DNA from 4 places in the Rhodococcus koreensis genome. Region 1 is predicted to be linked to each of the others. Evidence: riboswitches for the same ligand, from Rfam matches in the RefSeq annotation. Region 1 holds a riboswitch; each other region holds the start of a gene.
What was found. A riboswitch is a leader RNA that binds a small molecule or an ion and turns the genes downstream of it on or off. The one in region 1 is predicted to bind cobalamin.

Region 1 (7,799 bases):
GCGGCAGGAGTTCGCGCAGTGCGGGCTCGTCGACCTGAACGATCCGGATCCCGGCGCCCTGCAGGTCGACCGTCTCGTCTCGGATGGCGAGGGCCACCTGGTTCGCCGAGTCCGCCAGCGGCTGGTCGTCGCGCACGAACGACCACGCCAGGATGGTCACCGGACCGGTGAGCATGCCTTTGACCGGGCGCTGGGTGAGGGACTGGGCGTAGGTGATCCAGCTGACGGTCATCGGGTTCGGACGGCGCACGTCGCCGTAGAGGATCGGCGGACGGACGCACCGGGACCCGTACGACTGCACCCAGCCGTTCTCGGTGGCGAAGAACCCGTCCAACTGCTCGGCGAAGTACTGCACCATGTCGTTGCGTTCCGGCTCGCCGTGCACGAGGACGTCGAGGCCCAGTTCCTCCTGCAGCGCAACGACAGCGGCGATCTCGGCGCGCATCCGGGTCAGGTACTCGGCGTCGTCGATCTCACCCTTGCGCAGCGCCGCCCGCGCCACCCGGATCGCGGTGGTCTGCGGGTAGGAGCCGATGGTGGTGGTCGGCAGCAGCGGCAACTCCAGTGCGGCCTGGGCCGGGCGGCGCTGATCCGCGGGGGAGCGGCCGGGGTCGGAGGACAGGATCGTTTCCAGCCGGGCGCGGATTGCGTTGTCGCGCAGCCGCGGGTCGGTGGTGCGGGTCGAGGCCGCCGCTCGGGCCAGCGCGAACTCCTCGTCCACCGTCTCCCGGCCCTCGGTGAGCGCGGTGGCCAGCGTGACCACCTCGCGGACCTTCTCGGTGCCGAACGCCAGCCACGACCGCAGGGCCTTGTCCACGTTCTTCTCGGCCTGCAGGGTGTACGGGACGTGCAGCAGCGAGCAGGAGGTGGACACCGCCAGCGATCCGGTGCTGCCGAGCAGGGTGCCGAGGGTGGTCAGGGCGTTTTCGAGGTCGGTGCGCCAGATGTTGCGCCCGTCCACGACACCGGCGACGACGTGCTTGCGGGTCAGTTCGGGAACCGCGGCGAGGGTGTCGGATCCGGCGACCAGATCGACGGCGATGCCCTCGACCCCGGTCGAGGCGATCGCGGGCAGGGCGTCGCCGAGGCTGCCGAAGTAGGACGCCAGCAGGATCGCGGGACGGGTTTCGACGGCGGACAGCTGGTCGTAGACGCGCTTGGCGGTGGCGATCTCCTCCGGGGTGCGGTCGGCGACCAGGGCCGGTTCGTCGATCTGCACCCACTCGGCGCCGGCGTCGTGGAGCTGGGTCAGCAGATCCGCATACAACGGCACCAGCTCATCGATCCGATCCAGCAGCGGCGCCTCCGAGCCGACGGCCTTCGACAGCAGCAGGAACGTCACCGGACCCACGATCACCGGGCGGGCCGCGATGCCGAGTTCGAGGGCCTCACCGAGTTCGCCGAGCACCTTCGACGCATCCAGGGCGAACGAGGTGGACGGGGTGATTTCGGGGACGAGGTAGTGGTAGTTGGTGTCGAACCACTTCGTCATCTCCAGCGGGGTGACGCTGTCGGTGCCGCGAGCGGCGGCGAAGTACCGGTCGAGGTCGTCGTCGATGCCGGCGACACGGTCGGGCAGGGCGCCGAGCAGGACGGCGGTGTCGAGGACCTGGTCGTAGTACGAGAACGTGTTGACCGGGATCGAATCGAGCCCGGCATCGCGCAGGTCGGTCCAGGTCTGCCGGCGCAGGTCGGCGCCGACCGCGGCCAGGGCGGCGGCGTCGGCGCGGCCCGCCCAGTAGGCCTCGACGACCTTCTTGAGTTCGCGGTTCCGACCGATACGAGGTGATCCCAGTACGGTCGCGGTGAAGAGGGTGGTCACGGTGTTTCTCCAGTTGCATGCAGGGAAGGACCACCACCGGCAGAAACGAGTACACCTCTCGAGCCCGAGACAAAGCATGCTGCGACACGAGGAGGCCTACACGCCCATTCCCCGAGGCGGTGGACCGTCGGGCACGGCGTGCCCGACGCAGTCGGCAGGTCTTCGGACTCGCGGGCACCCGGTGGCATCCACCGGACCTAGTGGCCGTCGCTTCCCAGGCAAAATGCCCAGTGCATGATGACGGCGGTCGTTCCCACTCACCGCTGCGGGACAGTCCCGGATTCTCACCGGGTTCCCTCTCACACCCCGAGACCCCCGGAGGGATTCGCGGTGCTTCGACGCCTGGTGCGGTCTTCGGGGCTCCTCATGACCGTGCCGGGCGAACCAGCTGCACCGGTCAGCATAGGGGACAACCCCGTCCGGGTGGGACACCACACCCGCTTCCCAGGGGAGACGTTCGGCTGAGGATCCCTCCATTCATCGCGGTGTCGCATGTGTGGTTTCTCCATAGTTTCGAGCTGATCCGACTCATAGAGTGGTCCACGTCACGTCACGTCGCCCGGTCGGGCGCGCCCACTCTTCAGGAAGCCGAGACATTCATGTCGCCTGTACTGCAGAAACCCGAGATCGAGGCGAGGGTGGTCCGGAAGGTCGCCCGGCGGCTCATTCCGTTCCTCGGCCTGGCCTATTTCGTCAACTACCTCGACCGGACCAATATCGGGCTGGCGAAGTTGACCATGAGCGCGGAACTCGGCCTCACCGAGACGATGTTCGGCCTGGCCTCCGGGCTGTTCTTCATCGGGTATCTCCTGTTCGAGGTGCCGAGCAATCTCGCGCTGCACAGGTTCGGGGCACGCCGCTGGATCGCCCGGATCATGCTCACGTGGGGGATCATCGCGGCCGCCATGGCCTTCGTGCCCAATGTGGGATCGCTGTACGGGTTGCGCATGCTGCTGGGTATCGCCGAGGCCGGCTTCTTCCCGGGGGTCTTGCTCTACCTGACCCTGTGGTTTCCCCGCGCCTACCGGGTCCGGCTGATGGGCCTGTTCCTTCTCGCGCTCCCGGTGTCGTCGGCGCTCGGGGCACCGTTGTCGAGCGCCATCATCCAATACTGGGACGGCCTGTTCGGACTGTCCGGTTGGCGCGTGATGTTCTTGATCGAGGGGATACCCGCCGTCCTGCTCGCGGTGGTCACCTGGTTCTACCTCACGGACCGGCCGTCGCAGGCCACGTGGCTGGATGAGGACGAAAAGGTTTGGCTCACTCGCGAACTCGAATCCGAGGCTTCGGAATCCGGTTCCCACGGGTCGGTGCGCCGGGCGCTGACGGATTCCCGCGTGTGGATGCTGGGCCTCGTCTACTTCGGGATCACCTACGGGCTGTACTCGCTCAGCTTCTTCCTGCCCAGCATCGTCGCCGGTTTCAAGAAGACGTTCGCCACCGATTTCTCGCTGTTCACCACCGGGTTGATCGTCGCGGTTCCGTTCGCGGTCGGCGCCGTCGCAATGGTGTTGTGGAGCAGGCACTCCGACCGGACGGGTGAGCGGATCTGGCACGTCGCCGTCCCCACCCTGATCGGAGCCGTCTCCATCCCGGTCGCCCTGTACATGCAGTCGCCGCTCACGACGATGATCGCGGTCACCGTCAACGCGGTCGGTGTGTTCTGCGCACTGCCCGTGTTCTGGTACCTGCCCAGCACATTCCTGACCGGTGCCGGCGCCGCGGCAGGCATCGCCGTCGTGAACTCGGTGGGCAACCTGAGTGGTTTCGGGGCCCCGTACGTCACCGGGTGGCTGTTCGACGCCACCGGGAACTCGCGCGCCGGCCTGTGGGTCGTGGGGGCGGTCATGCTCGTCGCCGTGATGCTGGTTCTCATCCTCAGATCCCGGGTAAGTGCCACGCGCAGTACCGAAGACGCCGATACCCGCGTGGTCACCGCGAGTCGTTGAGCATGCGCCCGGGGTCAGCGCTCCTCGGCGATCCGCTCGAGCAGTGGGCGGGTCCGGTAGGGGATGGCGTCACGCATGGCGACGGACACCGTGGTGCGCTCGATCCCGGGCACGGCGAGGATGAGGCCGGCGACGCGGTACAGGTCGTCGGCATCGACGGCGACCACGCCGATGTGCAGGTCTGCCGCTCCGGAGATGCCGACGACCTCGACGACCTCGGCGATGTCCCGCAGGTGTTCGATGACGTCCTCGAGGCGGTGCTGGTCGACGACCGCGGTGACGAACGCCTGCAGGGGGTATCCCAGGTCGCGGGGTGACACGCAGCGGTCCACGGGCGCGAGCACGCGCTGCTCCTCCCAGCGAGACATTCGTGCCTGCACGGTATTCCGTGCCATCCCCAGCAGGGTCGCCAGTTGGACGCCGGTTGCGCGGGGGGCGTCGCACAGGGCGAGCAGCAGGCGGGCATCGGTTCGATCGAGTCTCGTCATGTAGCGCAGTATCCCACACTCCCCATGCCGAGAGTTGGGCATTCTGCTTAATTTGATAGACAACACTTGCGCATGCTGGATCCCGATGTTTGCATGAGTACATCATTCTGACCGAAACGGTCGCACATGGGCGGCGGTGCCTCCCGTTCCATCCCATTCGGAGGTATTCGTGTTCGACAACGATGATGTGGTGCAACTCGTCACCGAAACCGGTGCGCGAGTGGATCATCCCGACTACTCCCGGTACGTCGACGACGTGGACGTCGCCGCGGTGCGCGCACTGTACGAGGACCTCGTCGTGGTGCGGCGCATCGACGCGGAGGCGACCGCGCTGCAGCGTCAGGGCGAACTGGGCCTGTGGGCGCCGCTGCTGGGGCAGGAAGCGGCGCAGGTCGGGTCGGCACGCGCCCTCGATCCCGGCGACTTCGTCTTCGCCAGCTACCGCGAACACGGGGTGGCGTACTGCCGCGACGTCGATCCCACCCACATGCTCCGGTTCTGGCGGGGGTCGACGCACTCGGGCTGGAACCCGTTCGACTACAACATGACAACCCCCGCGATCATCGTCGGCGCGCAGGCACTGCACGCCACCGGGTACGCGATGGGCCTGCAGTTCGACGGCTCCGACGGCGCCTCGATCACCTACTTCGGCGACGGCGCCACCAGTCAGGGCGACATCTCCGAGGCCTTCGGGTTCGCCGCGAGCTTCAACGCCCCGGTGGTGTTCTTCTGCCAGAACAACCAGTGGGCGATCTCCGAACCGGTCAGCCTGCAGTCGCGGGTGAGCATCGCCGCGCGGGGCCGCGGCTTTGGCGTTCCCAGTGTGCGCGTCGACGGCAACGACGTGATCGCCGTGATCGCCGTGACCCGGGCCGCGCTCGAGCGGGCACGGGAAGGCAGCGGACCGACCCTGATCGAGGCCGTCACCTACCGGATGGGCCCGCACACCACGTCCGACGACCCGACCCGGTACCGCCCGGCCGCGCTCGACGAGGAATGGAAACGCAAGGACCCCCTCGACCGCATCCGTGCGCTCCTCGAGTCGGCGGGCGCGATCGACGACGACTACCTCGCCGCGGTGCAGCAGCGCGCCGACGACACCGCCGCCGCGCTGCGCCGCGGATGCCTCGAGACCGTCGAGCCCGAACCGATGTCGTTGTTCGACAACGTCTACGCCGAACCCCATCCCCTCGTCGACGACGAGCGCCGCCAGTTCGCCTCCTACCTCGACAGTTTCGAAGGGACCGACGCATGAGCACAGCCATCTCCGCGGCCGCCCCGACCACGCTTCCGCTCGGCAAGGCCCTCAACGCCGGCCTGCGCCGCGCCCTCGAGAACGACCCGAAGGTCGTGCTCATGGGCGAGGACATCGGCAAACTCGGCGGCGTCTTCCGCATCACCGACGGACTGCAGAAGGACTTCGGCCCCAACCGTGTCATCGACACCCCGCTCGCCGAGTCCGGGATCATCGGCACCGCAGTCGGTCTCGCGATGCGCGGCTACCGGCCGGTGTGTGAGATCCAATTCGACGGGTTCATCTACCCCGGCTTCGACCAGATCGTCTCGCAGGTCGCCAAACTGCACTACCGCACGGGCGGCAACGTCACGATGCCGATCACCATCCGCGTCCCGTACGGCGGCGGCATCGGCGCGATCGAGCATCACTCCGAGTCCCCGGAGGGCTATTTCGCCGCGACCGCGGGTCTTCGCGTCGTCACCTGCAGCACCGCCGCCGACGCGCACACGATGATTCAGCAGGCCATCGCCTCGGACGATCCGGTGCTGTTCTTCGAGCCCAAGCGCCGCTACTGGGAGAAGGGGCAGATCGACCCCGCCGCCGAGACGGGGCCACTGCACAAGGCCCGGGTGGTCGCCCCGGGTACCGACGTCACCGTCGTCGCGTACGGGCCGCTCGTGACGACGGCGCTGCAGGCGGCGAAAGTCGCTGCGGATGAGGGCCGGTCGGTCGAAGTGATCGATCTGCGGTCCCTCTCCCCGCTCGACGTCGACACCGTCGCCGCGTCCGTGCAGCGCACCGGACGCCTGGTCGTCACCCACGAGGCGCCCGTGTTCCTCGGCATCGGCGCCGAGATCGCCGCCCGCATCAGCGAGCGCTGCTTCTACCACCTCGAGGCGCCGGTCGCCCGCGTCGGCGGCTTCACCGTCCCCTACCCGCCGGCGAAACTCGAACAGCACTTCCTGCCGGACGTCGACCGCATCCTCGACGCCGTCGACTGCACCTTCACCGCGTAGGACCAGGAGTTCCCCCGTGCCCACTGTCAAGACATTCCTGCTGCCCGACCTCGGCGAGGGCCTCACCGACGCCGAACTGCTGACCTGGCAGGTCGCGGTCGGTGACACCGTGACGCTGAACCAGAACATCGCCGAGGTCGAGACCGCGAAGGCCTCCGTCGAACTCCCATCCCCGTACGCCGGAACGGTGGTCGCGCTGCACGCGGCGGAGGGGACGACCGTCGACGTCGGCTGCCCGTTCATCGACATCGAGGTCGCCGGCGAGGAACCGAAGGTGGACCCCGCGCCCCCGGCCGAGCGGACTCCGGTCCTCGTCGGCTACGGCGTGGCCGAGGACTCGTCCAGCAAGCGCCGCCGCAGGCACACAACCGCCGCGGCCGCTCGCATCGGCGACCTTCCCGCCCCGCATTCGACGCGTCCGCTGGCCTCGCCGCCCGTGCGGTTCGCCGCGAAGCGATCCGGAGTCGACCTCACCGCGGTGGTTGCCACCGGGGTGCACGGTGAGGTCACCAGGGACGACCTCGAACGTCATCGCACCGCCACCCCGGTGACGACGCCGACGGCCACGCCCGTGCCCGACGCCGACGAGGAACGCATCCCGATCAAGGGCGTCCGCAAGCACACTGCGGCGGCGATGGTCCGCAGCGCGTTCACCGCCCCGCACGTCACCGAGTTCGTCACGGTCGACGTCACCCCGACCATCGAACTGCTGGCTCAGCTACGGGACACGAAGCACTTCACCGACGTACGCCTGACACCACTGACGTTGGTGGCCAAGGCCCTGCTCGTGGCGCTGCGCACCAACCCGACCCTGAATTCGTTCTGGGACGAAGGCGCGCAGGAGATCGTGGTCAAACGCTCCGTGAACCTCGGCATCGCGGCCGCCACGCCGCGCGGACTCATGGTGCCCAACATCAAGAACGCACACACCCTCGGTCTGCCCGACCTTGCGATCGCCCTGTCGGATCTGACGACCACCGCCAAGGAGGGGAAGACCGGACCGGCCGACCTGGCGGACGGCACCATCACGATCACCAACGTCGGTGTCTTCGGCATCGACTCGGGCACACCCATCCTCAACCCCGGCGAGGCGGCGATCCTGTGCTTCGGGGCGATCCGCAGGCAGCCGTGGGAATACCGGGGCGAGATCGCGTTGCGGTCGGTGACGACCTTGAGCCTGTCGTTCGACCATCGACTGGTCGACGGCGAGCAGGGATCGCGATTCCTCGCCGCCATCGGCCAGATCCTGTCCGACCCGATGACGTTGATCGCGCTGAGCTGAGCCTC
Region 2 (7,799 bases), 1.4 Mb from region 1:
CGGACGATCTGCGGGCCGCCCTGCGTTCCCGGGCGCTGCGGATGTGCGCCAGGTACGAGTAGGTTCGACACGTAAACCGAAGAACCACGAGAGGATGTGGCATGCCGACACGTACCGCACGGACCGCTTGGAACGGATCACTCGAACAGGGAAGCGGCCAGGTGGAACTCACCAGTTCCGGTGTCGCGACCTTCGACGTCTCGTTCCCGAAGCGCGCGGCGGAGGAGGCGGGTGGAACCACCAGCCCGGAGGAGCTGATCGCGGCGGCGCATTCGTCCTGCTACGCGATGCAGCTGTCCGCACTCATCGCGGAGGCAGGCGGAACCCCGCAGAGCCTCGAGGTGAAGGCCGATGTCTCACTCGGGCCGGACAACCCGGGTTTCAAGCTCACCGGCATCAAGTTGACGGTCCGCGGTGAGGTGGACGGGCTCGACGCAGACGGCTTCGCCAAGGCCGCTCAGGCCGCGAAGGAGTCGTGCCCGGTGAGCAAGGCACTCACCGGCGTCGAGATCACGTTGGACGCGGCACTCGAATCCTGAGTGCCGGCTACCGACGGTTGACCCGTGCGCGCACTTCCTCCATCTTCGCCTGGAGTTCGTCCGGGCTGATGACGCCCTTGTCCATCAGCGCGTGCGCGGTGGCGACGACGGACCGGGAGCGGACGGGGAAGTCGCGGTAGATGGTTTCGCCCAGCTGGTCCTCGGTGTGGCGCCTGTCGAGATTGTCCCAGGCGCCACGCCAGGACAGGCATTCCGCGGTGGCCTGCATGCTCGATTCCCACGGGTCGGGCTTGCGGTCGAGGTCCGGGAGCGTCACGTCGTCGCGAGTTGTCGCCGGTGTCAACGTGTTCAGGATGACGTCGTAGCCCCTGTCTGCCATCATCGCGCGGCTCCTCCGTTGTCCGAGGGTGGTGTGGTCGCCGTCCAGTCGACCTGCGGGACGGCGACGCCGATCATGGTGTCGCGGGTGACGATCGACGCCAGCTGTTCCTCACTCCACCCCTCGGTGCCTTCGGGGCGCATCGGCATCACCATAAATCGCGATTTCTGATTCGAATCATGCACGCGCACTTCGACGTCCGACGGGAAGTGCAGGCCGAACTCCGCGATCACCTCGCGGGGCCAGCGCACCAGCCGGCGGCGGTAGTTGGGTGTGCGGTACCAGTCCGGGGACATGCCGAGGACGGGCCGCGGATAGCACGAACACAACGTGCAGACGATGACGTTGTGCACTTTCGGGGTGTTCTCCAGTACGTAGAAGTACGTGTAGTCGCTCGGTGTGCCCGACCCGGTGGGGTCGCGCCAGTCGATCCCCACTTCCTTGCAGGTCTCGGTGCCGTCGGCCAGTAGGCGCTTCTTGAATTCCGGATCCACCCACGCCTTCGCGACCAACTTCGAACCACCCGACGGCCCTACCGATTCGGCCCATTCCGAGAAGCGCCGGTGATCCTCGCGGGAGAACAGTCCGTGTTCGATGGACAGTTCCCGGATGGCGGTTTCCAGGATCTCGAATTCGCTGACCTCCTCCGAGGCCTGGATCGGGGCGTGATCGTCGTGCGAATGCGTCATGTGTCGGCCTCTCCTGCCGGCTCGAGCCAGCGCTCGGAGCACTCGGTTTCCAAGGTGTCGATCTCGTATCCGGTGTAGCGGGGCCAGAGGTCGGTCTGCTGGAAGCGGACGACGTAGAACGGCTCGGTCCGGCCGTCGTCGACGCGTCCCCACGCCTCGTCCTCGGGGATCACCCACGCCGGGCGGTGTTCGACGACGACGCCGGTGTGCCCGCGGATGAATGCCTGCGTGCGGGTGTGGAACATCGACGTCGCATCCTTGACGGTGACGCGGTCGCCGATCTCGAACTTCGTCATGACCGGCCTCCCGCCGTAGGTCCGCCGGCGGTCCGGGCCCGCACTTCGTCGATCTTGGCGGAGAGTTCGTCCGGCGTGATCAGGCCCTTGTTGATGAGTGTCTTGGCAGCCACCGTGATCCACCGCGCGTAGTACGGCAATCCGAAGTAGAGCGTGGCACCCAGGTCGTTCTCGGCGCGACGGCGTTCCTCCGAGTTCCACACGCCCCGCCAGCCGAGGCATTCGCACGTGACGTACGTGCTCATCTCCCAGTCCTCTTCGACCTTCTCCTCGTACGCGACGGGAAGGGCGGGCTGGCCGCCGACGTCGTGCAGCACGTGCCGCAGCGCGTCGAACGCGGAATTGGGGAGGTAGTACGGCGAATCCATCTCTTCGTGATGGAGGGGGCCGTACCCCGCCACTCTGTTCGCCTGTGCTTCGAATTCTGCTGGAGAGTTCATCGCGCGCTCCGTAGGGGTGGACCTAGTGACAGGGGACTCCCAGGAGATGGCGTCCGTCGTGCATCAATTCGTGCAGGTACATGCCACTTCGGGAGATCGCACCCTGGTCGAAGCCGACCAGGTAGAGGGTGAGAAGTGAGAGCAGGACGACTCCGACGGCGATCAGCACGATTCCGACTGATTCGACGGACTTGCTCGGTGAAGAGACGTAAACCATGGCTACTCCTGGAGGAGTTCGGGTTCCGCAACCATCGGCCGTCGATTGTCCGGGCATCGCGACGAGCGCCCCTCGTTCAGCGGCACGATCGATACGACGTTACTCTCGCCGTGTCGACACCCTCACCGTACCGTTCGGTCGAATTCGGCGGGCGTAAATACACCACGGCGAGCCAAGACATCCTCTGAGCGGAACGAGCCGGAACAGAATCCGGCACCGATCTGTTCCACTGAACTGTGACGACACAGCAGAAGCACGACGGCGACATCGAGATCGAGATCTGGTCCGACGTGGCCTGCCCCTGGTGCTACATCGGCAAGCGCCGTTTCCTGTCGGCCCTCGACGAGTTCGAGGGGCGCGACCGGGTCAACGTGACGTGGCGGTCGTACCAGCTGTCCCCGGACACCCCGGTCGGGGAGCGGCGCACCGAACTCGACGCCCTGGTGGAGAGCAAGGGGCTGTCGGCGGAGCAGGTCCGTCAGATGTTCGGGCACGTCGCGCAGACGGCGGCCGACGAGGGTCTGCGACTGGACTTCGACACGGTCGTCGCCGCCAACACCTTCGACGCGCACCGGCTGATCCACCTCGCGGGCGACAGGCGAGATGCCGTGGTGGAGGGACTGTTCCGCGCCCACTTCGGTGAGGGCGCCGTGATCGACGACCGCGAGGTGCTCGTCGACATCGCGGCGCGGGCCGGGCTCGACGCCGACACGGTGCGCGCCGAACTCGATTCCGATGCCGGTGCGGACGCGGTCCGGGCCGATCTCGACACCGCTCGTGCGTTGCAGGTGTCGGGGGTGCCGTTCTTCGTCGCCAACCGCCGGGTCGCGGTATCCGGTGCGCAGCCGAAGGACGTGTTCCTGCAGCTCCTGACGCAGGCGAGCGCGGCGCCGGTCACCTAGCAGCGGGCGAAGTACCGGTTGGCGTCAGCCCGGAACATGAGTGCCAGTGCGGCGATCACCGCCGCGAGGTGCGTGAGCCGGGCGAGCGCGATCACCGCGACGTCGAGCGTCAGACCGGAGACGGCGGACATCGGGTCATCGCACGCCGTCATCCAGGCGATCGGCTCCGCCACGAGCGACGTGACGCCGAAGGCGCCGAGGCTGATCGCGAGGACACCCCGCGCCCACGCCCTGCCGCTGCGGAACCGGGTCATGACGAACAGCACCGCGGCGTAGACGAGAACACGGACCGCGAGTTGTCCGGCGAGCCCGGCGACGTCGGCGTCCGGATTCTCCAGTGCGGTGGACGCGTGTGCAATCGCCTCCACCACGCCGGCGAACAGGGCGAGCCCGAGCAGCCAGAACGCGTGTTCGACCGTCTGCGGGGCCGGTGGTGCGGTGCGAGTGGTCATGTCCCCAATGCTGGTATCGGTGACATCGCGGGCACATCACCCCGGGGAGTGGCGGCCACCCCTACTCGGGTATCGGTGCGGCACCTTGCCATCACTCCGGACGGGGAGCACATTGAAAAGCACGTCGTCGGCAGGGAGGCACTGTGCGCGAGCAGACACGATCCGGAGATGCATGGCCGGCGTTGAAGGTGGACGAGTGGACGCCGACGAGGGACACCCTGCACATGTGGACGCAGATCGTCGGGAAGATCCGCCTGGCCCACGCACCGCTGATCAACCACTGGTGGCAGGTGCCGCTGTACGTGAGCCCCCGCGGTCTCACCACGTCGACCGTCCCGTACGGCACCGAGTGTTTCGACATCGAATTCGACTTCGTCGACCATCGGCTGGTGATCCGCACGAGCGCGGGCGGAACCGGAACGGTTGCGCTCGAACCGAAGTCGGTGGCCGATTTCTATGCGGAGACGATGGACACGCTGGCCGAACTGGGCGTGACGACGACCATCCTGGCCAGGCCCAACGAGGTGGAGACGGCTGTTCCGTTCGCAGAGGACACGCAGCACTGCTCGTACGACGGTGAGTCGGTGCACCGGTTCTGGCGGCAGCTCGTGCAGGCGGATCGTGTGCTGCACGAGTTCCGTGCCCACTTCATCGGGAAGGTCAGTCCCGTGCACTTCTTCTGGGGTGCGCTCGACCTGGCCTGTACCCGGTTCTCCGGTCGAAGCGCGCCCACTCATCCTGGGGGAGCGCCGAACTGCGGCGACTGGGTGATGGTCGAGGGCTACTCACACGAGCTGAGCAGCTGTGGATTCTGGCCCGGCGGTGGCGTCGAGGGCGCGTTCTACGCGTACGCCTATCCGGAACCGGACGGCTTCGCCGACTACCCGGTCGGGCCGGACGGCGCGTTCTACAGCGCGGAGTTCCGGCAGTTCCTGCTGCCGTACGAGACCGTCCGCACCGCGGACGACCCCGATGCGGCTCTGCTGAAGTTCCTGCACAGCACGTACGATGCGGCCGCCGATCGGGGTGGCTGGGACCGGGCCGCCCTGGAGACGGACCCGGCCCGTTGGGACACCCATCCCATGTGAGTGGCACGGTGTGCTCCAGCACACCGTGCCACTCACATGGTCAGGCAGAGGCGTTCGCCGACGCGGGCGCCGTGGCCCGGGTGGCACGCTCCGTGAGGAACGCGAACACGAGTCCGAGAACCAGCCACAGCGTGGCCTGCGTCGCGAGGGACGACAGCCGGAACTGCCACAGCAGCACCGCGGGGAAGTCGTCACCCACTTCGTTGATCGTGGGCAGCACGAGGTATCCGATGGTCGCCACCACGAGGAACGCGACAACCGGCGCCGCGATCCGCACCGACAGGAACTCCTGTGCGGCGACGGCCTTCGCCGCGAAGACGGACGCCACCACGGCGAGCAGGCCCAGCGCGACTGCGGCAAGCCACAACCACGTGCGCTGGTTGATCGTGTCGGGATCGCCGACGGCCGGCGGGTTGGCGGGGTACTTGAAGAACGGCACGGCCTCGATCGCCAGCCAGCCGAGCGCGGCCAGCGACATGCCGAAGACCGGACCCGACAGCGTGGTCAGCCGTCGCGCGTAGTGGAGGACGACGGCGAAGATCGCTCCGAGAGCCAGTCCGGCGAGGGACGTGGCGAGGAACAGTCCGAAGCGCTGCCCGTCGCGGCTGACGAGGGCTTCCTCCTCGTCGTGCGAGTGCCCGGCAGGCTCGTCCGCCTGGGTGGCGTCGTGTGAGTGGCCTTCGGGTTCGGCGGCGCTGTGCGATTCCTCGATCGCGATGGCCGCGTCGATGTGCGACTCACCGAGAACGAACGCGACGCCACCGGCCAGGATGCCTGCGATCAGGCCGGCCAGCAGACCGCGGATGAGGAGTTTCGTGAAGGAATCGGTCAGTGGCATGGCAGACCCAGGAGGTGGCGGCCGTCGTGCATCAATTCATGCATGTACATGCCACTGCGCGAGATCGCGCCCTGGTCGAATCCCACGAGGTAGAGAGCGAGCATCGCGAACAGAACGATCGCGAAAGAGATGACGGCGAGACGGGTCGTGTCGACCGACGAGCCGGGTGCGTAGGCGAGTGCCATAGTTCCTCCTGGGATTTCGCGTCCCCTAGGTCCAGGCGATGGCCGCAGTATCTGGCTGTCGAGGTGGTTCCCGTGAAGGACTACTCCGATTTACAGTGGCGCGACCGCTCCGGGATTGCACCGGATTCCTGCCGAACCATCGCATTGTCCTGCGAACTTTTGCACCCGGCGGGCCGTCGTGTCAATCCTCGGCCCGCCCCCGCCGCTCAGCTCTTGTTCGCCGCCGCGACGTCGAGTACGACCTCGAACTCCAGCAGCGACGCCCCGGACGCCACCGGCTTCTTCCGCTCACCCGCATGTGCTTCCCGGGCCGGACCGTCGCGCCACGCCGCGAATGCCTCTTCGCTCTCCCACTGCGTGACGACGAAGTAGCGGTTCTCGCCCTGCACCGGACGCAGGAGCTGGAAGCCGAGGAAGCCGGGAGAGTTCTCCACGGCGTGCGCGCGCGCCGCGAAGCGCTTCTCGAGTTCGGGCCCCGCACCCTCGGGGATTTCGATTGCGTTGATCTTCACCACTGCCATGCGGGCGAGATTACTCCGCTAGCGTCGGAGTGGTGGCGGGTGAGAGTGCGTTGCACGACGAGGGTGGGACGGGACAGCCGATTCTGCTGCTGCACGGACTGATGGGCAGTGCCCGGACGTGGGGACGGCACGTGCCGTGGCTGCGCGAGCACGGCCACGTCTTCACGTTTGACGCCGCAGGCCACGGCAGGCCCGCGCCGTCGCGGTTGACGACGGAAGCATTCGTAGCAGATCTGTCCGCGGCTCTCGCGGCCTTCACCGAGCCGTGGGTGGTGATCGGCCATTCGATGGGCGCCCTGCACGCCTGGTGCCTGGCGGCCGAGCACCCGGACAAGGTGTCGGCGCTCGTCCTCGAAGACATGGCCCCCGACTTCCGTGGCCGCACCGCCGACGACTGGGCGGCGATGATCTCGAACTGGCCGCAGCCGTTCGCGACCCGGGAGGATCTGTTCGAGTTCTTCGGTCCGGTTGCCGGACAGTACTTCCTGGAGTCGTTCGAGAAGCGCGCCGACGGCTGGTACCTGCACGGCGACGTCGACACGTTCCGCGACATCTCGGCGGAGTGGGGCGACCGGCACTTCTGGGACCAGTGGGCGTCGATCACCGTTCCGGCCCTGCTGATCGAGGGGGAGTTCACCATCACCCCGGACGGTCAGATGCGGACCATGGCGGAGCGGCATCCCGGCGCCGAGTACGTCCGCATCGCGCAGGCCGGGCACCTCGTCCACGACGACCAGCCGGAGCAGTACCGGAAAGTGGTCGAGGAATTCCTCGACGAACTCGGCTGAGAGCCACCTCGTCCGCTGCTCAGGACATTGTGTGTTCGTTTTTTTCGTTTTATGGTTGAGGTATGGCCGCTCTGATGAACCACACGGTGTTGCCGCCGGGCGCCGACGATCGGGACCTTCTCACCGCGTTGAAGTTTGTTCTCGCTGGTCAGGGCGATGTGACGATCTCGACCCCGGAGGGTTCGGCGCGGTTGCCGGACAGTGTCCGCGGGTTGCTCGTCGACGCGGTCACGGCTCTGGATCGGGGGCAGGCGGTGACGGTGGAGCCGCACCGGACGGTGCTGACGACGCAGGAGGCCGCCGAACTGCTGGGCATTACCCGGCCGACGTTGGTGCGGTTGCTGGAGGCCGGGAAGATTCCGTACTCGTCGCCGGGCCGGCATCGGCGGGTGGAGTTGGCGGATGTGCTGGCCTTCCGACAACACGAGCGTGCGCGACGCGGTCAGGTGTTCGAGGAGATGGCGCACGAGGAAACCCCGGACCCCGGCGACGCCGCTGACGGCT
Region 3 (7,799 bases), 3.7 Mb from region 1:
GGCCTCCTTCCCGATCCCACCCCAGCGGCTGACCTGCTTGCTCCACGCGTCCTGCTGCCCCTGCGAGAAACCCAGCGCCCGGGCCATGTCCCGGACCGAGGACTTTCCGCGGTATGTGATGACGTTCGCCACCTGCGCCGCGTACTGGCGTCCGTACTTGGTGTAGACGTGCTGGATGGCCTCCTCGCGGCGGTCGGATTCGATGTCGACGTCGATGTCCGGGGGGCCGTCGCGTTCGGGTGAGAGGAAACGTTCGAACAGCAATTTGTTGCGGACGGGATCCACGTTGGTGATGCCGATGGCGTAGCAGACGGCGGAGTTGGCCGCCGAACCCCTTCCCTGGCAGAGGATATCGTTGTTCTTGCAGAACGACACGATGTCGTGGACCACCAGGAAGTAACCCGGGAAGTTCAGCCCGGTGATGATGTCCAGTTCGTGCTCGATCTGCCGGTAGGCCTCCGGCCGGTCCGCAGGCGCGCCGTAGCGGCGACGGGCCCCGTCCATCGTGAGCCTGCGCAGCCAGCCGGCCTCGGTGTGTCCGTCGGGAACGTCGAACGGGGGCAGTTGCGGCGCGATGAGCCGCAGGTCGAACGCACACTCCAGGCCGAGCTCCGCCGCACCGCGGACGGCGTCCGGGTACGCGGCGAAGAGGTGCGCCATCTCCTCACCGGACCGCAGGTGCGCTCCCCCGGCGGGCGCCAGGTGCCCGGCCGCGTCGTCGAGACTCTGCCGGGCCCGGACGGCGGCCATCGCCATGGCCAGTCTCCTTCGCGGCGGTCCCGCGAAGTGTGCCGCCGTGGACGCGATCACCCGAAGTCCGTACTGCTGTGCGAGTTCGGCGAGGCAGGCGTTGCGCTCAGCGTCCTCCGCGACGCCGTGATGGGTGAGCTCCACCGTGACCCGGTCGGCCCCGAATCGGTCGATCAGGTCCCGGAGCCGGACGGCCGCGGCGTCCGGGCCGCCACCGGCCAGCGCCTGACGCACATGCCCCTTCCGGCAGCCGGTCAGGATCTGCCAGTGCCCGCCGGCGGCATCGGCGAGGCCGTCGAGGTCGTAGCGCAGCCTGCCCTTCTCCCCTCCCGCGAGATGCGCCGCCGCGATCTCCCGGGAGAGTCGCCGGTACCCCTCCTGGCCTCGCGCCAGCACCAGCAGGTGCGCGTCGTCCAACGTCAGTTCGGACCCGAACACGGTGCGCATGTTCAGTTCCTTCGCCGCCTCGGCGAACCGGACCACACCGTAGAACCCGTCGTGGTCGGTGAGCGCGATGGCCTCGAGACCGAGCCGGACGGCCTCCTCCACCAGCTCTTCCGGCGGGGAGGCGCCGTCGAGGAAGCTGAACGCCGAGTGCGCGTGCAGTTCGGCGTACGGCACGGTGGAACCGGGACGCTCCTGACGGCCCGCCCGGTACTCCCCCCGTTTACGCGACCATGCGGGACTGTCGCCGCCGTCGCCCGGATACATCGACTCCGGGTCGACCCGCCCCGGCCTGCCCGACAGGACGCGTTCCATCTCGGACCACGTCGGCGGACCGTTTCCCCAACCCATCTGATTACACCTCTTCTACCCGCGCACGTGCGTGCCGAGATCACAGAAGATGCCGCTGGGGAAGGCGCATCATTCGAACGGGAGTTCGAATGCTGTCAGTGTGCCATCACCCTCGCGGACCGGTCAATGCGGGTCACCTCACCAGCGCGGCCAGACCTCTCAGACGGTCCTCGGCAGGCCTTCGCGGGCAGCTCACGCACTTGCCCGAGCCGGGGGTCTCGTAGATCAGGCAGCACGACGCCCGTTGCGTGAACCGGCGCGACAGCGCCCCGGCCCGGACGTCGACGAACCGCGGGTCCGGCAGCACGACACCGGCGCGGCGAAGTGCGTCCACCAGACCCCGGGCGAAGATGCTGCCGCGGGCGCGGTCGCCGCACGCCGTTCCCGCGTCGAGGGCCCGGTTGGCGATCGAATCCGTGGTGATCGCCCACATCGCGGCGTGCCGCACCCCGGACACCGCGGCGAGCGCATCGACGATCGGCGTCAGTGCCGCGGCCATCTCGGCCGCGAGTTCGGACAGCCCCTCGGTGACCGGCAGCCCCGACGACGCGGTGATGCCCCCGAGGTACCCGTCGTCGCGGAGGAATGCCACGGCGTCGCCGAGCCCCGGGTGGGCGGCGACACCCGTGACGAGCGCGGTCGCGATCGGGATCCCGGTCAGCGTCGAACTGGCCGAGTACCACCACAGCGTCCCGTTGACCCGGGGATCGTCGCTGCCCCACCGCCTCGCCGTGTCCGCGACCCGGTCCGCGAGCCAGCCGGGATCGGTCAGGCGCACGGCCGGGAACGAGGCTGCGCCGGGGTGTGCGATCTGGTCGGCGATCATCGGGACGCGGCGTGCGGTCAGCTCGTACGCGCGCCGCAGTTGCTCATCCATCGGCCAGCCCCAGGATCTCCATCGTCAGCCGCGGACTCGACCGCACGACGGCGCGGATGCCGAACACCCCGCCGAGCACGGTGTCGTCCAGGACGTCGGCGGGCGGACCGGTGCTGATCACCCGTCCATCGTGCAGCACGGCAAGGGTGTCGCAGTACTCCACGGCAAGCCGGAGGTCGTGCATGGTCACGACGATCGCGAGACCGTCGCGCGCGAGGTCGCGCAGCAGGTTCATCACCGTCAGCTGATGCCGCAGGTCGAGGTGGTTGGTGGGTTCGTCGAGCAGCAGGACCCGCGGCTGCTGCGCGAGAGCCCGGGCGATCGACACCCGCTGGCGTTCCCCACCGGACAGCGCCTGCACGTCGCGGCCGGCGAGTTCGGCCAGCCCCACCTGCCGTATACACGTCTCCACGATTTCGCCGTCGACCCCGTTCGCCCGTTCGAACCAGCCCCGGTGCGGGACGCGTCCGAGCGACACGGATTCGCGCACGGTCAGTCCCGCGGACACCCGCGGTTCCTGGGTGCTCGCGCCGATCGTGCGGGCGAGTTCTCGTCTGCCCAGATCGGCGCTGTCCGTTCCGTCGACGACGACGGCGCCCGCGGTCGGGGTGAGCGCGCGGTAGCAGCAGCGCAGCGCCGTGGTCTTCCCGGAACCGTTGGGCCCGACCAGCGCCAGCACCTCACCGGGACGGACGGCGAGGTCGACGCCGTGCAGCACTTCCCGCGATCCGAGTTCGGCGCGGACCCGGTGCAGGCTCAGCGCGGTCACTCGGCCCTCCCGTACTGCCGGTACAGCATCCACACGAAGATCGGTGCTCCCACCAGGGCGGTGACGACGCCCACCGGGACCTCGATGCTCCGCGCGACCGACCGCGCGGCCGTGTCCGCCGCGACCATCGCGATCGCGCCGAGGAACGCGGCGACGGGCAGCAGCCTGACCGCGCGGGCACCCACGACGTACCCGGCCAGGTGCGGCACGAGCAGGCCGATGAAGCCGATGCCGCCGGCGACGGACACGGCCGCCCCTGCCAGCATCGACACCCCGAGCAACTGCACGACGCGGAAGCGCCGCACGTTCATCCCCAGGGCGGCGGCGCCTTCGTCTCCCGCCTGCAGCAGGTCGACACGGCTCGCGCTCAGCATCATCGCCGCCCCCACCGTCGCGAGTGCGAGAGCCGGGAAAATCACCGTCGACCAGCGTGAGTCGCCGAAACCGCCCGCCAGCCAGTGCATCACCGAACTCAGTTGGTGCTCGTCGGCGACGACCAGGATCGAGAAGGTGATGAGGGCGGAGAACACCTGCGCCGACGCGACACCGACGAGAATGACCGCGGTCGGCTGCGGATACCGGCCGCCGATCGCCAGTGACAGGAACAGCGGCACCATGGCGCCCAGGAACGCCGCGGCGGGAATCGTGAACACGCCGCGCGCTCCCACTCCGAGCCCGAGCACCGTCACCACCACCACGCCGAAACCCGCACCCGAGGACACGCCGAGCAGATACGGATCGGCCAGCGGATTACGTGTCACCGCCTGCGCCACGGCTCCTGCCAGGGCGAGCGCCGCCCCGACGACCGCGGCGGTCAGCGCCCGCGGCAACCGGGAGTCCAGCACGATCGATTCCCGGGCCTGCGACCACCAGGGCTCGAACGCACCCGGGGCCACCCGGTGCGCGACGATCGCCCAGACGTCGCCGACCGGGATGCGCACCGAACCGAACGACACGGCGAGGCCAAGGACGAACAGGGTCGTCAGGGCGAGCAGCATCACCAGGCCCGCGAACCCGACGCGCGCCCGGGAGGGGTGCGTGGGCGACGCGTGTGGCGCCGCACGTTCGGCGGTCGTGGTCATCGCGCGCCGACGGCGTCCGGATGCAGCGCCCGCGCGATCGTCTCCACCGACCGCACCAGGCGCGGGCTCTCGAAGAAGTCGTCGAGCGGCACCACCACGAAACGGCCGGCTTTCACTGCGGGCGTCGTCGACATGATCGGGTGCGACTTCAGGAAGTCGATCTTCGCCTGCGCGCTCGTCGTGCCGTAGTCGAGGACGACGATCGCCTCCGGGGCGCGTTCACCGATGATCTCCCACGTGGACTTCGAATACGGCTTCTCCCCCTCCGCGAAGAGGTTGGCCGCACCCGCGTGGTCCGCGATGAGCTGGCCGACACCCACACCGCCGATCGTCAGCGGAACGTCCTCGCCGGAATCGTAGAAGAACGTCGGAACCGGGGCGGTGCCTGCGATCTCGTCCCGCACGGCCTGCAACCCGGACGTCACCCGTTCGCTGACGGCGACTGCCTCGTCCGGGACGCCGAGGATCTCACCGAGCTGCGTGTAATCGCTGCGCAGCAGTCCGATGTCGGGGAAACCCTGCCCGCAGTACTCGGAGAACAGGAAGGTGGGGATGCCCTGTTCGCCGAGGGATTCGCGCGAGCGTCCCTCCTTCTCGTCGAACGCGCTGCGCATGCCGCCGACCACCAGGTCGGGGTCGAGGTCGAGGATCTGTTCCCGGGTCGGGTATTCCTTCGCGAGTTTCGGGATCTTCGCGAAGGCATCCGCGAACTCCGGCAGCGGGGTCGCGTCGCCGTACCCCGTGCCGACGATGCGATCACCGGCCCCCATCTCGATCAGCACCTCGGTGACGTGATCGTTCATGCTGACGATGCGCTGCGGCGGCGCGTCGAACGTCTCCGTTCGCGCGCAGTTGGTGACGGACACCGGCTCGGCGAAGGATTCGGCGGAAGCGGTCTGCCCCACGGACTCCCCGCGCGAACATCCGGCGACCACCAGCGCGGCCACGGCGAGCGTGACCAGAGCGGAACTTCGGAACAACTGACAGTGCATGTAAACCTCATTGCGGCTCAGAGCCACGAATGAGAAGCCGGCAGACGCCCACGTGCAGGCGCGCCTGCGGGACTCCGCTTCGTAGACCACGACGAAAAGGATGTCGCACACCACACGCCGGGTAATCGGGCTCGCCACCGAAATGCTCTGGTGGCCTACCGTTGCGGGTCAGCGCCGGATTCGGACCGGCTTCCCCCGTGCGTGTGACTGCAAGTGCACTGCCGAGTATGCACGATTTGCCGGGACCAGCGTCACACCCCCACCGGCAATCCCTCGATCCGCACTACAGTCGGCAGTCGCAGCCGACCGCCCCCGATCACCCGGAGTTGACGCATGACACGTTGGGCCTCGACCGTTGTTTCACGCAAATGGTGGGTCCTGACCCTCGCCGTGTTCGCCGTTGTGGTGAGCGGCGTGTGGGGCACCGGTGTGTTCGCAAAGCTCAGCTCCGGCGGATTCATCGACCCCGGTAGCGAATCCGCCGAGGTGGCGCGAATCGTCGAGGACAATCTGGGTCCGCAAACGCCGGACATCATCGCCATCTACACCGCACCCGACGGGAAGACCCTCGACGACATCGGCCCCCAGGTCACCGCGAGTCTCGACCGGTTCGCCGCCGAGGTGCCGACGTATTCGGTGACGTCGTACTGGACGGCGGACGCGACGAGGAAGCACCTGATGGTGTCGGAGGACGGCACCAAGGCGTCGGCCGCGATCACCGTCGACCCGGATGCCGGGATCACCGCCGCCACGTTCAACGATCTGCTGCCGAAGCTCGAGGTGGAGGGCGTCGACACCGAGTTCGCGGGCAACTCGGTGGTGGGTGTGGCGTTCAACAACCGGCTGCAGCAGGACCTGGTGCTGGCCGAGGCGATCGCGCTGCCGATCACTCTCGTGTTGCTGGTCTTCATCTTCGGCGGACTGGTCGCCGCCGCCGTTCCGGTGTTCGTCGGGCTGCTCTCGATCTTCAGCGCCCTCGCGACGCTGCGCCTGCTGACCCTGTTCACCGACGTCAGTTCGTTCGCGATCAATGTGGCGTCCCTGCTCGGCCTGGGGCTCGCGATCGACTACGGCCTGTTCATCGTCGGCCGTTTCCGCGAGGAACTGGAGTCCGGCGCCGACGTGGCCGAGGCGACCCGGCGCACCGTCCTGACCGCGGGTCGCACCGTGTTGTTCTCCGGTCTGCTTCTGGTGTGCGCGTTCTCGGGGATGCTGGTGTTTCCGCAGGACGTGATCAAGTCGCTCGGGTTCGGTGCGATGGCCGCGGTCGCGAGTGCGGCGCTGCTGTCCCTCACCGCGGTGCCCGCGCTGCTCGCGATCCTCGGTCACCGCATCAACGCGCTGAGCTGGCGCAAGGACGCGGCGCAGCGCGGTGAGGTGCGCGCCCGCAAGTTCTGGGGCTCCGTCGTCACCTGGGTGATGCGTCGGCCGGTCGCCATCGCGGTCGGAATCGTCGCGGGTCTGATGGTCCTGGCCGCGCCGCTGCTCAGCGCGTCACTCGGCGAGGTCACGTACACGGCGCTGCCCGAGAACGATCCCGCCCGTATCGCCACCGACACCCTCACCACCGAATTTCCCACCACCGGGAACGGCGCCACCCTGATCCTCCGCGGCACCGACGGCACCGCGCCGACCGCCGCCGACGGAGCCGCGGTGGCACAGGCCGCCGGCCAGGTGCCGGGCATCGGCGCCGCCACCGTCGTCGCGTCCAACGGCGAACTGGTGGCGGTGCAGGCCGTCTACTCCGAGGGAGTGACCACCGACGACCAGAGCGCGGCGGTGGACGGTCTCCGCGCCATCTCCGTCCCCGAGGGAACCGAACTGCTCGTCGGCGGCGGCCAGGCGACCGTCGACGACGGCAACGCGGCGATCGTGCACTGGATGCCGGTCATGATCGCGATCATGGTGGGTTCGACGCTGGTCCTGCTGTTCCTGGCGTTCGGCTCGGTGGTGCTGCCGATCAAAGCGGTCGCGATGGCGGGGCTGAGTCTCGCCGCCACGTTCGGGGTGCTCACCTGGATCTTCGAGCTGGGACACGGCGCGGGCCTGCTCGGGGTCAGTCCGGCACCGCTCGAGGCGACGTTCGTGGTCCTCATTCTCGCCGTCGTCTTCGGCCTGTCCACCGACTACGAGGTGTTCCTGATGTCGCGCATGGTCGAGGCGCACGAGGCGGGCGCGACGACGGAGGAAGCGGTGCGTTTCGGCACCGAGCGCACCGGCCGGATCGTGACGGCCGCCGCGCTGCTGCTCGTGGTGGTGACCGGGGCGTTCACGATCTCCGGTCTGTCGATCATGCGGTTCCTCGGCGTGGGCATGATCGTCGCGCTGCTCGTCGACGCGACGGTGGTCCGGATGCTCCTCGTTCCGTCCCTGGTGAAGCTGATGGGCGAGGCCAACTGGTGGGCTCCGGCCTGGATGAAAAAGGTGCACGCCAAGGTGGGTCTCGGCCACTAGTACATCATCTTACTTTGGAGTAAGTTCGGGGCATGGCCACCTACCTCGTCACCGGCGGTACCGGATTCCTGGGTCGGCAC
Region 4 (7,799 bases), 3.4 Mb from region 1:
CGCGACCATCCCGCCGTGGTACTGGAAGTAGTCGTCGGCGTCCGCGATGTCGTGTTCGCGGGTGTCGGTGTTCTTGGCCGCCACAGTGATTCGCCGGTACGCCGTCCGCATGTCGTCGGCGGCGGGTGCGCCGTCGAGTCCGCGGCCGTACGCGAACCCACCCCACGTGGTGTACACGTCGGCGAGGTCGGCGTCGCCGCGCCAACTCTTGGAGTCGATCAGCTGGAGCAGTCCGGCCCCGTAGGTGCCCGGCTTGGACCCGAAGATGCGGGTGGTCGCGCGACGTTCGTCGCCGTGCTCGGCGAGATCCGCCTGCGCATGGGCGCGCACGAAGTTGCTCTCGGCCGGTTCGTCCAGTGCGGCGACGAGCCGGACGGCGTCGTCGAGCAACGCCAGGACGTGCGGGAACGCGTCTCGGAAGAAGCCGCTGATCCGGACGGTGACGTCGATGCGCGGACGGCCCAGTTCCTCGAGGTCGATCACCTCGAGGTTCACCACGCGCCGGCTCGCCTCGTCCCACACCGGGCGCACGCCGAGGAGCGCGAACACCTCGGCGATGTCGTCGCCGGACGTGCGCATCGCGGACGTGCCCCACACGGACAGCCCCACCGACCGCGGCCATTCGCCGTGATCGGACTTGTAGCGGTCCAGCAACGATTCGGCCATCGCCTGACCGGTCTCCCAGGCGAGCCGCGACGGCACGGCCTTCGGGTCGACGGAGTAGAAGTTCCGGCCCGTCGGGAGCACGTTGATCAGCCCACGCAGCGGCGACCCGCTCGGCCCGGCGGCGATGAAACCGCCGTCGAGCGCGTGCAACACCTGGGCGATCTCGTTGTCCGTCTCCCGCAGCCGGGGCACCACCTCGGTGGCCGCGAACCGCAGGATCTTCGCGACCGTGGCGTCGTCGGTGAGGGTGTCGGCGGCGTCCGGGTTCCAGTCGGCGTTGTGCATGCCCTGCACCAGCCCGTGCGCCTGCTGCTCGATCTCGTCCACACGGGTGCGGGATTCGTCGCCGTCCTCGCTGAGGCCGAGAGCCTCACGGAGTCCGGGGACGTTCTGCTCGCCGCCCCACATCTGCCGGGCGCGCAGCATGGCGAGCACCAGTTCGACCTCGGCGTCGTCTCGGGGCGCCGCACCGAGCACGTGGAGCCCGTCCCGGATCTGGACGTCCTTGATCTCGCACAGCCAGCCGTCGACGTGCAGCAGCATGTCGTCGAACACGTCCTCGTCGGGACGTTCCTCGAGTCCGAGGTCGTGGTCCATCTTGGCGGCACGCATCAGCGTCCAGATCTGCTGGCGAATGGCGGGCAGCTTCGACGGGTCGAGTGCGGAGATGTTCGAGTGCTCGTCGAGGAGTTGCTCGAGCCGCGAGATGTCGCCGTAACTCTCGGCGCGGGCCATCGGCGGGATCAGGTGATCGACGAGGGTCGCGTGGGCGCGGCGCTTGGCCTGCGTGCCCTCCCCCGGGTCGTTGACGAGGAACGGGTAGATCAGGGGCAGGTCGCCGAGCGCGGCGTCGGTGCCGCACGAGGCGGACATGCCGAGTGTCTTGCCGGGCAGCCACTCGAGGTTTCCGTGCTTGCCGAGATGGACGACGGCGTCGGCGCCGAAACCGCCGGCCGCGGCGTCCGCCGCGATCCACCGGTACGCGGCGAGGTAGTGGTGGCTCGGCGGCAGGTCCGGGTCGTGGTAGATCGCGACCGGCTTCTCCCCGAATCCGCGGGGCGGCTGCACCATCAGGACGAGGTTTCCGAACTGCATTGCGGCGATGACGATTTCGCCGGCGGGATCCTGCGATCGGTCGACGTACAGTTCGCCGGGCGCGGGTCCCCAGTGTTCCTCGACGCCCTCGCGCAGTTCCGCGGGCAGCGCCGAGAACCACTCGCGGTAGCGGGCGGCGGAGATCCGGATCGGGTTCCCCTCCAGCTGCTCCGCGGTCAGCCAGTCCGGGTCCTGGCCGCCTGCGGCGATGAGGGCATGGATCAGCGCATCGCCGTCCTGGGCCGCGAGGCCGGGCACGGAGTCCGGCCCGTCCGCGGGGCCCAGGTCGTAGCCGGCGGCCCGCATCTCGGTGAGCAACCTGATCGCGCTGGCCGGGGTGTCGAGACCGACGGCGTTGCCGATGCGGGCGTGCTTCGTCGGGTACGCCGACAGCATCAGGGCGATCCGGCGTTCGGGTGCGGGGATGTGCCGGAGCCGGGCGTGCCGGACGGCGATGCCCGCCACCCGGGAGGCGCGCTCGGCGTCGGGAACGTAGGTGGACAGGCCGTCGGCGTCGATCTCCTTGAACGAGAACGGCACCGTGATCAGTCGGCCGTCGAACTCGGGGACCGCGACCTGGGTGGCCACGTCGAGGGGGGACAGTCCGTCGTCGTTGGACTCCCACGACTCCCGGCTGCTGGTCAGGCAGAGCCCCTGCAGGATCGGCACGTCCAGCGCGGCCAGCGCGGCGACGTCCCATGCCTCGTCGTCGCCGCCGGCCGACGCGCCCGCCGGCTTGGTGCCGCCGGCGGCGAGCACGGTGACCACCATCGCGTCCGCTCGGCGCAGCGTCGTCAGCAACTCCGGTTCGGCGGTGCGCAGCGACGCGCAGAAGATCGGCAGCGGAGTGCCGCCCGCCGCGTCGACGGCCTCGCACAGGGCCTCGATGTAGCGGGTGTTCCCGGCCAGGTGCTGGGCGCGGTAGTAGAGAACGGCGATCGTGGGGCGGTCCGCGTCGGCGTCGGGGGCGAACGGCGCGACACCCCAGCTCGGCAGGTGGACCGGCGCCTCGAAACCGTGACCGGTCAGCAGCACGGTGTCCGACAGGAAGTGGTGCAGTTGGGCGAGGTTGTCGGCGCCGCCCTCGGCGAGATAGTTGTGCGCCTCCGCCGAGACACCGGCCGCGACCGTCGAGCACTCCATCAACTCGGCGTCCGGGGCGTGCTCGCCGCCGAGGACCACCACGGGCAGTCCGCTGGCCAGGACCGCGTCGAGTCCCTCTTCCCATGCCCGCTTGCCGCCGAGGATGCGCACCACGACCAGGTCGGCGCCGTCGAGCAGTCCCGGCAGATCCTCCTCGACCAGCAGCCGTGCCGGGTTGGCCCAGCGGTAGTCCGCCCCGCTGGCGCGTGCGCTGAGCAGGTCGGTGTCGGAGGTGGAGAGCAGCAGGATCACGTGTGGAGCCTTCCTGGGGGTGTCGCGCCCCGTGGCGGTGGTTCTGTGCGGAACCGGAGGTCGGAGGACGGCAGGCGAGGGTCTGGCTCGCCCACCGGTTTCGGCGAGCTCACAGTGGCGCGACCGCACCGGATTCGCACCGGCTTCCTCTCCTGCTGTCGCAAGTGCTGGTGATGCTACCCGGGGCCGGACGTAACCTGGGACCATGGTCGACTACCGCTCCCGCCCCGATGCATGCCCCGGCGCGCTGCAGGTCCATCAGGCGGCCGACGGTGCGCTCGCCCGGGTGCGCCTCCCCGGCGGTGTGCTGACCTCCGCCCAGCTGCAGACACTCGCGGAATCGGCGCGCGACCTCGGCAACGGCGAGATCGAATTGACGTCCCGCGGCAATGCACAACTGCGGGCGGTCCGCGATCCGCTGGAGTTCGCCGGGCGCCTCGCCGACGCGGGCCTGCTGCCCTCGGAAACGCACGAGCGGGTCCGGAACATTCTCGTCTCGCCGCTGACCGGCCGGATCGGGGGTCTGACGGACCTGCGCGATCTGATCGGTGTACTGGACCGGACGTTGTGCGCCGACCCCACGTTGGCGGACCTGCCCGGCCGCACCCTGTTCACCCTCGACGACGGCCGGGGCGACGTCTCGGCGCTCGGCGGCGATTTCGGGGTCCACGCTGTCGGTGGGTCGGAGGTCGCGCTGATCCTCGCCGGTCGCGACAGCGGCGTCCGGATCCCGACAGCGGACGCGGTGTCGATGCTCGTCGATGCCGCCCGCGTCTTCCTGGAGCTGCGCGAACGGCACTGGCGGCTGTCCGAGATCGCCGACGGGGTCGAACGGACGCTGTCGGCACTGACGCTGGCACCGACCGCCGACCCGCTTGGCGGGTTCGACGAGCACCGGCCGCCGATCGGGTGGCTCGACCAGCCGGACGGCAACGTGACCCTCGGCGGCGGTCTCGCATTCGGGGTCCTCGACGCCCGGCTGGCGGAATTCCTCGCCGCGGTCGAGAAGCCGGTAGTCGTCACGCCGTGGAAAACGGTGCTGCTGTGCGATCTGGACGAGTGGTCCGCCGAGCAGGTGGTCCGGGTCCTCGCCCCGATAGGCCTGATCTTCGACGAGAACTCGCCGTGGCTGAAGGTCAGCGCCTGCACCGGGCAACCCGGGTGCGAGAAGGCGCTAGCCGATGTGCGGACCGATGCGCGGGACGCCGTCGCGAGCGGCGAACTCCCGGTGGAGGGCCGACAGCACTGGTCGGGCTGCGAGCGGTGCTGCGGCCGCCCCAAGGGCGAGGTCGCCGACGTCGTCGCCACCAAGACGGGTTACCGGGTGGAGGAGCGGTGAACCCGGAGCCTCTATCGTGAGCGGATGATCGAGTACATCCGAGACGGCGCGGAGATCTACCGCCAGTCCTTCGCCACGATCCGCGCCGAGGCGGATCTCAGTGCCTTTCCCGAGGACGTCTCACAGGCCGTGGTCCGCATGATCCACGCGAGCGGTCAGGTCGATCTCGTGGACGACGTCGCGTTCACCCCCGGCGTCGTGAAGGCCGCCCGCGCGGCGCTGGCGGACGGCGCCCCGATCCTGTGCGACGCGCAGATGGTCGCCGCCGGCGTGACCCGCAAGCGTCTCCCGGCGGACAACGAGGTGATCTGCACCCTGCGCGACCCCCGGGTTCCGGTGCTGGCGGAGCAGATCGGGAACACCCGCTCGGCGGCCGCGCTCGAATTGTGGGGCAGCAAACTGGAGGGGGCCGTCGTCGCGATCGGCAACGCCCCGACCGCCCTGTTCTACCTGTTGGACATGATCGAATCCGGTGCACCCCGGCCCGCCGCGATCGTGGGCGGCCCGGTCGGGTTCATCGGCGCGGCGGAGTCGAAGGAAGCGTTGATCGAGCACCCGAGCGGACTCGACTATCTGGTGGTCCGCGGCCGCCGCGGTGGCAGTGCCATCACGGCTGCGGCGCTGAATGCGATTGCGAGCGAAGTCGAATGAGTTCCAACGAGCAGTCGACCGGCAAGCTGTGGGGCGTCGGCATCGGACCGGGCGACCCGGAACTGGTGACGGTCAAGGCTGCGCGGGTCATCGCCGAGGCCGACGTAGTGGCGTTCCACAGCGCCAGGCACGGCAAGAGCATCTCCCGCGCGGTCGCGGCGCCGTACCTGCGTGAGGGCCAGATCGAGGAGCACCTCGTCTACCCGGTCACCACCGAGACCGTCGACCACCCGGGCGGATACCAGGGGGCGATGGACGAGTTCTACGAGGAAGCGTCGCAGCGGCTCGCCGCGCACCTCGACGCCGGCCGTACGGTGGCGCTCCTCGCGGCGGGCGACCCGCTCTTCTACAGCTCGTACATGCACATGCACAAGCGGCTGGCGCAGCGCTTCGAGGCGGAGGTGATTCCCGGGGTGACGTCGATCAGCGCCGCCTCGGCCGCGCTGGCGATGCCGCTCGTCGAGGGCGAGGAAATCCTCACCGTCCTGCCCGGCACCCTGCCGCGCGGCGAGCTGACGCGGCGCCTGCGGGAGACCGACGCCGCCGCCATCCTGAAACTCGGACGCACCTACCCGGCGGTGCGGCAGGCGTTGAAGGACTCCGGTCGCATCGACGAGACGTGGTACGTCGAGCGGGCCAGCACGACACGGCAGAAGATCGACCACGCGGACGACGTGTCGGACAGCGACGTCCCCTACTTCTCGATCGCCATCGTGCCCAGCCCGTCGAACGCCCGCCGCGACGATGCGCCTCCGCAGGGCGAACTCGTCGTCGTCGGGCTCGGCCCCGGCGATCAGGCCTGGACCACCCCGGAAGTGCAGCACGAACTGTCGCTGGCCACCGACCTCGTCGGATACGGGCCGTACATCGACCGGGTCCCCGAACGTCCGGGACAGCGCCGTCACTCCAGCGACAACCGGGTCGAGGCCGAACGGGCCGCGATGGCGCTCGACCTCGCCAAGAACGGGGCCCGCGTCGCCGTCGTGTCCTCGGGCGACCCGGGTGTGTTCGCGATGGCCGCCGCGGTGCTGGAAGTGGCCGCCGAGGAACAGTGGCGGGGCGTCCCCGTCCGCGTGCTGCCCGGCATGACTGCCGCGAACGCCGTGGCGAGCCGGGTCGGCGCACCCCTCGGCCACGACTACGCCGTGCTGTCCCTGTCCGATCGACTCAAGCCGTGGGACGTTGTGGCGCAGCGTATCTCGGCGGTCGCGAGCGCCGACATGGCCTTCGCCGTCTACAACCCGGCGTCGAAGTCACGGACCTGGCAAGTCGCCGCGATGCGTGACCTCGTTCTCGAGCACCGCTCCCCCGACACCCCGGTGATCATCGGCCGCGACGTGGCCGGCGCGCAGGAGTCGGTGCGGGTCGTGCGGCTCGCCGACCTCGACCCGGCCGAGATCGACATGCGGTGCCTGCTCATTGTGGGCTCCTCCATGACGACCGTCGTCGAGAACGAACACGGGACGAGGGTCTTCACGCCCCGGCGCTATCCGGGTTGAGTGGATCGAGCTCCACCAGGATTCCGCTCTCCCGGATCCAGGGACCGTCCCGCGGCGCCACCATCTCGACCCAGCCCGTTCCCGCGAACGGCCCCGACACAGGTGGCGGCGCGGGAACCAGACCCGTGCGGAGGCCGGCCTTTCCGTCGGGAACCTCGCTCAGCGTGTAGGTGCCTGCGGAGCGGTACCGCCCGTCGGGATCGGCGTGACGCGTGTGCGTGATCAACTGCCGGCGCCGGATTGATCCCGTCACTCGTGCGGACTCGGGGAGCAGCGCGGCGAAATCCGCCTCGAAGTAACCACGGAGGTGGACCGGACCGCGCAGCTCGTCGGCCGATTTCACGAATGCGGTGAACCCGGCGCCACGAAACAACATCGAACGCACCGGCCTGTCGTCGAGATTCTCGATCTCTCCCGTCACGTCCGATCCGAAGTCCGGCAAGTCGCCCGGACCGGTATCGGTATCTCCGCGCGGGTAGAACCTCAGCGCGTACTCCGCGACATCTCCGACCACGGGAAACGCGCACTGGCCATCCATGATCAGGTCCTCGGGAACGACGATTCTCAGTGCCATGTCCTTGCTGTTCCCGATCGAAAGTGTTTTCACACCGATCAGGCGACGCGGCCGGAGCGGAGTTCGGTCACCGCGATCCGGGCGACGTGCCCGATCGCGGCATCGACCACCGGCAGCACCGGGTCCGTCCGCGCGGCGCGGGTGAAGACGGCGACCGCGACCGGAATCTCACCGGGAAACGTCACGACGGCCACCTCGTTGCGGATGGCGCCGATGGTCCCGGTCTTCCCGGCGACGTCCACCCCGGAGTGCGGAAACCCGGAACGGATACGGTGCTGCCAGATCTGCGCGGACATCACCTGCCGGACGAACTCGCCCTGCGCGCCGGGCACCGCCCGTCCGGTCCAGATCGCGTCGAGAAGCGACGTCATCTCCCGCGGCGTCGTCGCGCTCGCGTACGACGGGTCGTAGGCGGACACCGTCCACGCCTCGTCGTTGTCCGCAAGCGCCGCGAATGCTTCGGCGGTGGTGTGCGCATGGGCGTCGATCACCAAACTGCGGTGCGCATCCGCGGTGCCGCCGATGATGCGCGTGCTCGTCAGGCCCAGGTCCGACAGTGACCGCTCGACGCTCTCGAGTC

Region 2: linked by a shared signal. The riboswitch ahead of JWS14_RS23975 (CbtB domain-containing protein) and the one ahead of metE (5-methyltetrahydropteroyltriglutamate--homocysteine S-methyltransferase) in region 1 are both predicted to bind cobalamin.
Region 3: linked by a shared signal. The riboswitch ahead of JWS14_RS33865 (ABC transporter substrate-binding protein) and the one ahead of metE (5-methyltetrahydropteroyltriglutamate--homocysteine S-methyltransferase) in region 1 are both predicted to bind cobalamin.
Region 4: linked by a shared signal. The riboswitch ahead of JWS14_RS01520 (cobaltochelatase subunit CobN) and the one ahead of metE (5-methyltetrahydropteroyltriglutamate--homocysteine S-methyltransferase) in region 1 are both predicted to bind cobalamin.

What each region holds. Positions count from the first base shown of each region.
Region 1 covers NZ_CP070609.1:3,817,209-3,825,007, reverse strand. The annotation lists gene metE (5-methyltetrahydropteroyltriglutamate--homocysteine S-methyltransferase) at 1-1,822, opposite strand, end outside; cobalamin riboswitch at 1,959-2,154, opposite strand; gene JWS14_RS17605 (MFS transporter) at 2,422-3,771, shown strand; gene JWS14_RS17600 (Lrp/AsnC family transcriptional regulator) at 3,786-4,259, opposite strand; gene pdhA (pyruvate dehydrogenase (acetyl-transferring) E1 component subunit alpha) at 4,429-5,514, shown strand; gene JWS14_RS17590 (alpha-ketoacid dehydrogenase subunit beta) at 5,511-6,512, shown strand; gene JWS14_RS17585 (dihydrolipoamide acetyltransferase family protein) at 6,529-7,794, shown strand.
Region 2 covers NZ_CP070609.1:5,222,408-5,230,206, forward strand. The annotation lists gene JWS14_RS23920 (helix-turn-helix transcriptional regulator) at 1-62, shown strand, start outside; gene JWS14_RS23925 (OsmC family protein) at 102-539, shown strand; gene JWS14_RS23930 (SH3-like domain-containing protein) at 547-882, opposite strand; gene scnC (thiocyanate hydrolase subunit gamma) at 879-1,568, opposite strand; gene JWS14_RS51175 (SH3-like domain-containing protein) at 1,565-1,864, opposite strand; gene JWS14_RS51180 (SH3-like domain-containing protein) at 1,861-2,304, opposite strand; gene JWS14_RS23950 (CbtB domain-containing protein) at 2,327-2,521, opposite strand; gene JWS14_RS23955 (DsbA family oxidoreductase) at 2,758-3,423, shown strand; gene JWS14_RS23960 (hypothetical protein) at 3,420-3,875, opposite strand; gene JWS14_RS23965 (DUF5996 family protein) at 4,019-4,963, shown strand; gene JWS14_RS23970 (CbtA family protein) at 5,004-5,801, opposite strand; gene JWS14_RS23975 (CbtB domain-containing protein) at 5,792-5,986, opposite strand; cobalamin riboswitch at 6,010-6,142, opposite strand; gene JWS14_RS23980 (antibiotic biosynthesis monooxygenase family protein) at 6,193-6,507, opposite strand; gene JWS14_RS23985 (alpha/beta fold hydrolase) at 6,540-7,295, shown strand; gene JWS14_RS23990 (helix-turn-helix domain-containing protein) at 7,358-7,799, shown strand, end outside.
Region 3 covers NZ_CP070609.1:7,495,256-7,503,054, reverse strand. The annotation lists gene JWS14_RS33885 (error-prone DNA polymerase) at 1-1,545, opposite strand, end outside; gene JWS14_RS33880 ((2Fe-2S)-binding protein) at 1,679-2,422, opposite strand; gene JWS14_RS33875 (ABC transporter ATP-binding protein) at 2,415-3,191, opposite strand; gene JWS14_RS33870 (FecCD family ABC transporter permease) at 3,188-4,273, opposite strand; gene JWS14_RS33865 (ABC transporter substrate-binding protein) at 4,270-5,265, opposite strand; cobalamin riboswitch at 5,365-5,505, opposite strand; gene JWS14_RS33860 (MMPL family transporter) at 5,599-7,719, shown strand; gene JWS14_RS33855 (SDR family oxidoreductase) at 7,752-7,799, shown strand, end outside.
Region 4 covers NZ_CP070609.1:379,372-387,170, forward strand. The annotation lists gene JWS14_RS01520 (cobaltochelatase subunit CobN) at 1-3,156, opposite strand, end outside; cobalamin riboswitch at 3,213-3,355, opposite strand; gene cobG (precorrin-3B synthase) at 3,362-4,495, shown strand; gene JWS14_RS01530 (precorrin-8X methylmutase) at 4,520-5,146, shown strand; gene JWS14_RS01535 (precorrin-2 C(20)-methyltransferase) at 5,143-6,645, shown strand; gene JWS14_RS01540 (hypothetical protein) at 6,620-7,219, opposite strand; gene JWS14_RS01545 (serine hydrolase) at 7,258-7,799, opposite strand, start outside.